2 linked regions of the Thermoclostridium stercorarium subsp. stercorarium DSM 8532 genome follow. The main gene of each other region encodes a partner of the protein of the gene in region 2 in a complex. Links are inferred from orthologs where the notes say so. Each region holds a gene or a part of one and is shown on either strand. Other genes may lie near its edges. The genes, in order: tig and rpsG.

What was found.
Region 1: the proteins of rpsG (region 2) and tig are in contact, whole or in part, in a crystal structure (PDB 3GTY), measured with the Thermotoga maritima proteins. The link is inferred for Thermoclostridium stercorarium subsp. stercorarium DSM 8532 from one-to-one orthologs. Residues at the interface, in WP_004081843.1 of Thermotoga maritima: Lys34, Lys52, Lys55, Glu59, Arg62, Gln63, Glu66, Asn67, Lys69, Val71, Arg95, Ala109, Lys110, Lys111, Gly112, Arg113, Pro114, Glu117, Glu121, Ile124, Ala125, Tyr127, Asn128, Asn129, Thr130, Gly131, Lys135, Asp139, Arg142, Met143; in WP_004081061.1 of Thermotoga maritima: Glu122, Val124, Val129, Leu130, Tyr133, Glu188, Gly259, Ile262, Tyr263, Glu266, Ser270, Glu273, Gln274, Glu277, Arg308, Gln311, Ile312, Ser315, Tyr316, Glu325, Arg329, Arg336, Leu363, Phe366, Trp367, Arg373, Leu377, Arg381, Leu384, Glu387.

Annotation. Positions count from the first base shown.
Region 1 is NC_020134.1:2,686,898-2,690,217, forward strand. What follows is about bases 206-3,198. They hold tig (trigger factor), read right to left. Parts: upstream 2,342-3,198; coding sequence 1,070-2,341; downstream 206-1,069. Other genes in these bases: clpX (ATP-dependent Clp protease ATP-binding subunit ClpX), read right to left, coding at 206-285; clpP (ATP-dependent Clp endopeptidase proteolytic subunit ClpP), read right to left, coding at 300-881. In the rest of the region: more of clpX, read right to left, coding at 1-205. UniProt on the Bacillus subtilis protein: Involved in protein export. Acts as a chaperone by maintaining the newly synthesized protein in an open conformation. Functions as a peptidyl-prolyl cis-trans isomerase.
Region 2 is NC_020134.1:2,845,648-2,848,773, forward strand. What follows is about bases 328-3,126. They hold rpsG (30S ribosomal protein S7), read right to left. Parts: upstream 2,063-3,126; coding sequence 1,592-2,062; downstream 328-1,591. Other genes in these bases: fusA (elongation factor G), read right to left, coding at 328-1,558; rpsL (30S ribosomal protein S12), read right to left, coding at 2,262-2,675; CST_RS12485 (50S ribosomal protein L7ae-like protein), read right to left, coding at 2,753-3,004. Outside these bases: more of fusA, read right to left, coding at 1-327.

The sequences.
Region 1 (3,320 bases), 160 kb from region 2 along the record:
CCTTTTGTAGTGGTTATAAACTGCAACCGACAGAATTTTTTTCGCTTTTTCCTGACCGATAACATACTGGTCAAGAATACTTTTTATTTCAGCGGGTTTCGGGATGTCTTCTATCTGTACGTCAACACCGTTATCCTCAAATTCCTCGCCAATTATCTCTGAACAAAGCTCTATGCATTCATCGCAGATGTACACACCGGGTCCGGCAACCAGCCTTTTTACCTGATCCTGTGTCTTCCCGCAGAAAGAACATTTAAGCTGTTTTTTTTCCTCATATCGTGACACCAAACTTCACCTCGTTATTTGCGAACCATAACTTCGTCCACAATTCCGTATTCTTTTGCCTCCCATGCAGACATGAAATAGTCTCTTTCTACGTCACGCTGGATCTTTTCCAAAGGCTGCCCCGTTTTTTCTGCCAATATGCGGTTAAGGTTATCCTTTATTTTCAGTATCCACTCCGCATGAATTTTGATATCTGTAGCCGGACCTTTGGCTCCGCCTGCAGGCTGGTGTATCATAATGGTACTGTTAGGCAGCGCAAAACGCTTGCCCTTTGTTCCTGCAGCCAGCAGAAAAGCGCCCATGCTTGCCGCCATACCAACACATATTGTTGACACGTCAGCCTTCACATGCTGCATCGTGTCGTAAATTGCCAGGCCTGCAGTTACCGAACCACCGGGACTGTTAATGTAAAACTGGATATCCTTGTCCGGATCCTTGGCGTCCAAAAACAACATCTGCGCTACTATCAGGCTTGCAGTCGCATCATTAACCTCGTCGCTTAAAAATATTATTCTATCTTCCAGCAAACGGGAGTATATATCATATGAACGTTCTCCCCTGTTACTCTGCTCTATTACATAAGGTATAAGTGGCATACTACATCCCCCTTTTCTCTATTCACTTTTATGCCCGAACACCGATGTCTGTTAAACAATACTTCAATATTATTTATCATACAATAGTATAATATAAATTTCCCCTTTTGTTGTCTAAATAAACAAAATTACCCCAATGAACTAAAGGCTGCTGTTTCTCAACTCAGAAGCAGCCCGTTATTGCCTGACTACTGTTTCAGCAGCTCAATGGTTTTTCTCCTGACGATGGTCTCTTTAATATATTCTATATCGTCATTCTGTAAATGTTTCTTAAAATCCTCGGGGTTCTGCTTATACCTTTCGGCCATTTCGGCAATTTCCTTTTCAACTTCCTCGTCAGTTGCCTGTATATTTTCAGTCTGGGCAATCTTCTCCAGCACCAGTTCGGTTTTTACCTCTTCCAGGGCTCTTTCCCTGTAATCATCGCGCATTTTCTTCTCGTCAATCCCCATAATTTCCATATAGGTTTTTAAATTCAGCCCCTGGTAAGCCAAAGCAACGTCCATCCTCTGCAGAATATTGTTAATCTGGCGTTCAACCATGACTTCCGGTATGTCAACCTCTGCGTTTTCCACAGCTTTTTTTACAAGCTCATTTTCATATTTACGTTCGGCCTCCTGTTGTGCCCTTTCCTCAAGCTTCTTCCTGAGATCGGCCTTATATTCCTCAAGAGTATTAAACTCACTTATATCCTGAGCAAACTCATCGTCCAGGTTCGGAAGTTCCTTATATTTAATTTCGTTGATGCGAACCTTGAAAACAGCCTGTTTACCCTTTAAGCTCTCATTGTGATAATCTTCGGGGAATGTAACGTTTACCTCCACTTCCTGATTCAGCGCAGCACCGACCAACTGCTCCTCGAAACCGGGGATGAAAGTATTTGAACCAATAACCAGCGTATATCCCTTGGCTGAACCGCCGTCAAAGGGTTTGCCGTCAATGAACCCTTCAAAGTCAATATTTACAATATCATTTTGCTGAACAGGTCTGTCCTCTACGGTAACAAGCCTTGCATTCCTGTCCCTGATTTTTTCAAGTTCTTTCTGGACATCTTCGTCGGTTATATTCACCTGCTCTTTTTCCACATCCAGACCTTTATATTGCCCAAGTTTTACTTCAGGCTTAACAGTGACCTTTGCGGTAAATATAAGATTTTTATCCTTTCCTATTTGCTCAATATCCAGTTCGGGCGTGTCCACAGGGATTATCCCGTGTTCCTTGATCGCCGCTTCATAAGCTTCAGGACAGATAATATTCAAGGCTTCTTCAAAAAATACATTTTCTCCGTAATATTTTTCAATCAGGCTCATCGGGGCTTTTCCCCTTCTAAAGCCGGGAACTGTAAATCTGCCCTTGGTTTTCTGGTACGCTTTTTTAAGGCTCTCATTAAAACGTTCTGCGTCTTCTTCAATTGTAAGTTTTACAACATTCTTTTCCACAGTTTCTACTTTCGATTTCATTAGGGTAGGCCTCCTAAGTTTTATTTAATATTTTTAACAATCTGCTTAATTTCCGCAACATTGTATGTTTTATTGGAATGTGTTGTGTCTTTATCCTTGAAAGTATTTTAATACATCTATACCAGAGGAAACAAAGCAGATTCAATAATTTACAAAAAAAATCCTGGGGTCGGAAAAAACCTTTATGATTATATCACACAAATTTAATATTGCCAATAAAAACAATTGCCTTTCCCTTTAAAAATCCTTATTCATTTCCTTAATTCGTCTGCCTTTGTTCTGCTTTCATTCATAAGGGAGCTTTTTCTGAGCAACACCACACCGTTACCGGCATTCACGACCGGAAAACCTTCTTTGAAATGCTTTGAGCCGAAAATAAACCGTTAAAACCGACGTGAAAAATTTCCTCATAAAAAAATAAATCGTGCACCTGCCGTCGACATACAACTACAAACGGCACCACGATAAAAAGCTCGGATCAGGCACCCTTGCGGCACATCCAGTAAACTGCTTACCGCTGCTTCCTTCCGGACCTGACGGGGTTCACAGCCCTGAATTGCGCAAGACCCAATCTTCATTGCTCTTTAATCATGGCCCTGTCTTCACAGCTATATGCCTCGGGCAGGAATTCGACCCTGCTATAGCGGGTTGCAGGTACAGGGCACCGCTACCTCCCCGTCTAGCACGATATACTTATTATACAGGAACGGCCTGCAACTTGCAATAGGATAAACATGGTACAAGACCACCTTCACAGAAAAGGCTGAATGCCGGAGCAAACACATCTTTCGGAAATCACCCCGTGAATGCGGCATCATTGGCCGTATTAAACCTCTTATTTTAAAAATATTAAAAACGCTGAAAAAAGTCGTTATTTTTTCGTTTAATCCATTGACTTTTAGGGATTGACTTTAGTAAAATTTAGCCAACTATATGTTTACATAATACGTTTACATAATTATTCCGCTCGCATATAACC
Region 2 (3,126 bases):
GAGGCTCAATTTCAATCCAGCAGTGACCGTACTGACCGCGACCGCCGGACTGACGAACAAACTTGCCTTCGGCCTTGGCCGACTTGCGTATGGTTTCCTTATAAGCAACCTGCGGTTTGCCTACATTGGCCTCAACTTTGAATTCACGCATAAGCCGGTCGACAATAATCTCCAGATGCAGTTCTCCCATTCCGGCGATAAGGGTCTGGCCGGTTTCAGGATCTGTGTAAACCCTGAAAGTAGGATCCTCTTCTGCCAGTTTCTGCAGAGCGATGGCCATTTTCTCCTGTCCTGCCTTTGTCTTAGGTTCTATAGCCACATTAATAACAGGCTCAGGAAATTCCATGGACTCCAGAATTATCGGGTTGTTTTCGTCGCAAAGAGTATCCCCGGTAGTTGTAAATTTTAACCCAACGGCTGCAGCGATTTCACCGGCATAGGCCGCATCAATCTCCTCACGGTGATTGGCATGCATGCGCAGGATTCTTCCCACTCGCTCACGCTTTCCTTTGGTTGAGTTCAGCACATAGGACCCGGAGCTCAAAACGCCGGAGTAAACACGGAAATAAGCCAGTTTACCCACATACGGGTCTGACATGATCTTAAACGCCAGTGCAGCCAGCGGTTCATTATCATCCGCATGTCTGACCAGTTCTACCTGTTCTTCCCCATACAGGCTGTCAGGATGGATACCCTTAACAGGCGGAATGTCAAGGGGTGACGGCAAGTAATCGACAATGCAGTCCAACAGTTTCTGTACACCCTTGTTCTTATAAGATGAACCGCAGGTTACGGGAATCATCTTTACGCTGACGGTAGCCTTTCGAATGGCTTTCTTCAGCTGTTCTTCCGAAATCTCTTCCCCTTCAAGATACTTCATCATCAGTTCGTCATCAAAATCTGCGACGGCTTCGAGTAATTTCACATGATATTCTTCCGCCAATGCCTTCATGTCTTCAGGGATTTCCTTTTCCACAATGTTCTTGCCAAGGTCATCCATATAGTAATAGGCCTTCATTTTCACCAGGTCTATAATTCCCTCAAAGTGATCTTCCTTGCCTATCGGAAGCTGAATCGGTACTGCATTGGCATTCAAACGATCCTTCATCATCTGGACACAGTTAAAAAAGTCCGCGCCCAGAATGTCCATTTTGTTCACGTACGCCAGTCTTGGGACTCTGTATTTGTCAGCCTGACGCCATACGGTTTCAGACTGCGGTTCAACACCGCCCTTTGCACAGAACAGTGCAACGGCCCCGTCAAGAACGCGGAGCGAGCGTTCCACCTCCACTGTAAAGTCAACGTGTCCCGGCGTATCTATAATATTTAACCTTGTTCCTTTCCAGAAAGCGGTAGTGGCCGCCGATGTAATGGTAATACCCCTCTCCTGTTCCTGCTCCATCCAGTCCATTGTGGCCGCTCCCTCGTGAACTTCGCCTAACTTGTGAACCTTACCGGTGTAGAACAGTATTCTCTCGGTGGTGGTTGTTTTCCCCGCATCGATATGCGCCATTATACCGATATTTCTTGTGTTTTCCAGACTATATTCCCGGGGCATCCATGTCCTCCTTTCAAAATGTATAAAAGCAGATTACCATCTGTAATGCGCAAACGCTTTATTGGCTTCTGCCATCTTATGAGTATCTTCCTTCTTCTTAACCGCATTACCGGTATTATTGGCCGCATCCATAATTTCTGCGGCAAGCTTCTGTTTCATGGTGCGTTCGCCTCTTAAGCGGGCGTAATTTACAAGCCACCGAATACCCAAAGCCTGTCTTCTTTCAGGGCGAACCTCAATAGGTACCTGGTAAGTCGCACCGCCCACTCTTCTTGCTCTTACTTCGAGAACAGGCATTACATTGTTGAGTGCCTGATCAAAAACTTCCAGCGGATCCTTTCCGGTTTTTTCACGTACAATATCAAACGCGCCATAAACTATTCTCTGTGCTAATCCTTTTTTGCCGTCCAACATAACTTTATTGATGAGTTTTGTAACTACCGTGCTGTTATAAATTGGATCGGGCAATACTTCCCGTTTGGGCACATGTCCTTTTCTTGGCACTTTCTTCCCTCCTTTACATGATAACTGATGGATTATTCCATCGTATCACAGGTACTCGTCCCGTAAAAACGGTCCGTCAGCGCTTGTTCAGTTGCTCGTATAAAAACCGGCAACCTTCAGACTTGCCCAGTTTATATATCAAACAACGCACAAAAGCGCTGTAGTATCCTGTCATTAAACTGAAAAGGCTCTACAAAGCTTACTTCTTCGGCTTCTTTGCACCGTACTTCGAGCGCCCCTGCATTCTGTTTGCAACACCTGCTGCGTCAAGGGTACCACGGATGATATGGTAGCGTACACCAGGAAGGTCCTTAACACGTCCGCCACGAACAAGAACCACGCTGTGTTCCTGAAGGTTATGCCCGATACCGGGTATATACGCCGTTACTTCAATCTGATTTGACAGACGTACTCTGGCAACTTTACGCAGAGCTGAGTTCGGCTTCTTCGGTGTAACTGTTTTTACAACTGTGCAAACACCGCGTTTCTGAGGGCAATTAATCTGTGTGGTTATCTTCTTCAGCGAATTCAGACCATACTGGAGAGCCGGGGCGGATGACTTTTTTTCCACCTTTTTTCTTCCTTTCCGTACCAGCTGATTAAACGTCGGCATTCCTCATTCACCTCCTTTAAAAAATTGTCTATACTCATATCCACTCAAAGAGCGGCAGAATAAACAATTATAAGCAATCATTCCTTTAATATCGCAGCCACTGCAGCCCCAACGTCTATACCGCACTTTTTGCCTAACAGTTTCATGCTTTCAACCCTGTTAATCTCAACATCCTTGCCACTACAGGCTTCAAGGATTTTCGATACGATTCTTTCCTCTGCATCCTGCGCAATAAAAAGCACCTGAACCTTATCGGCTGCCAGCGCCTTCAGGGTCTGTTTCAACCCCACTGTCTTATTGCGATGTTTCAACTCATCCAGCACGACCATATTACCTCCGGTCTTCTATTTCCAAAGTCAGCCGCATATTAATTATCAACCCATAAAAAGTCTGCTTTACATGACAAGCAGACAAATCCCGTTCATCCTAAAACCATGACGCTGTCGTTTCT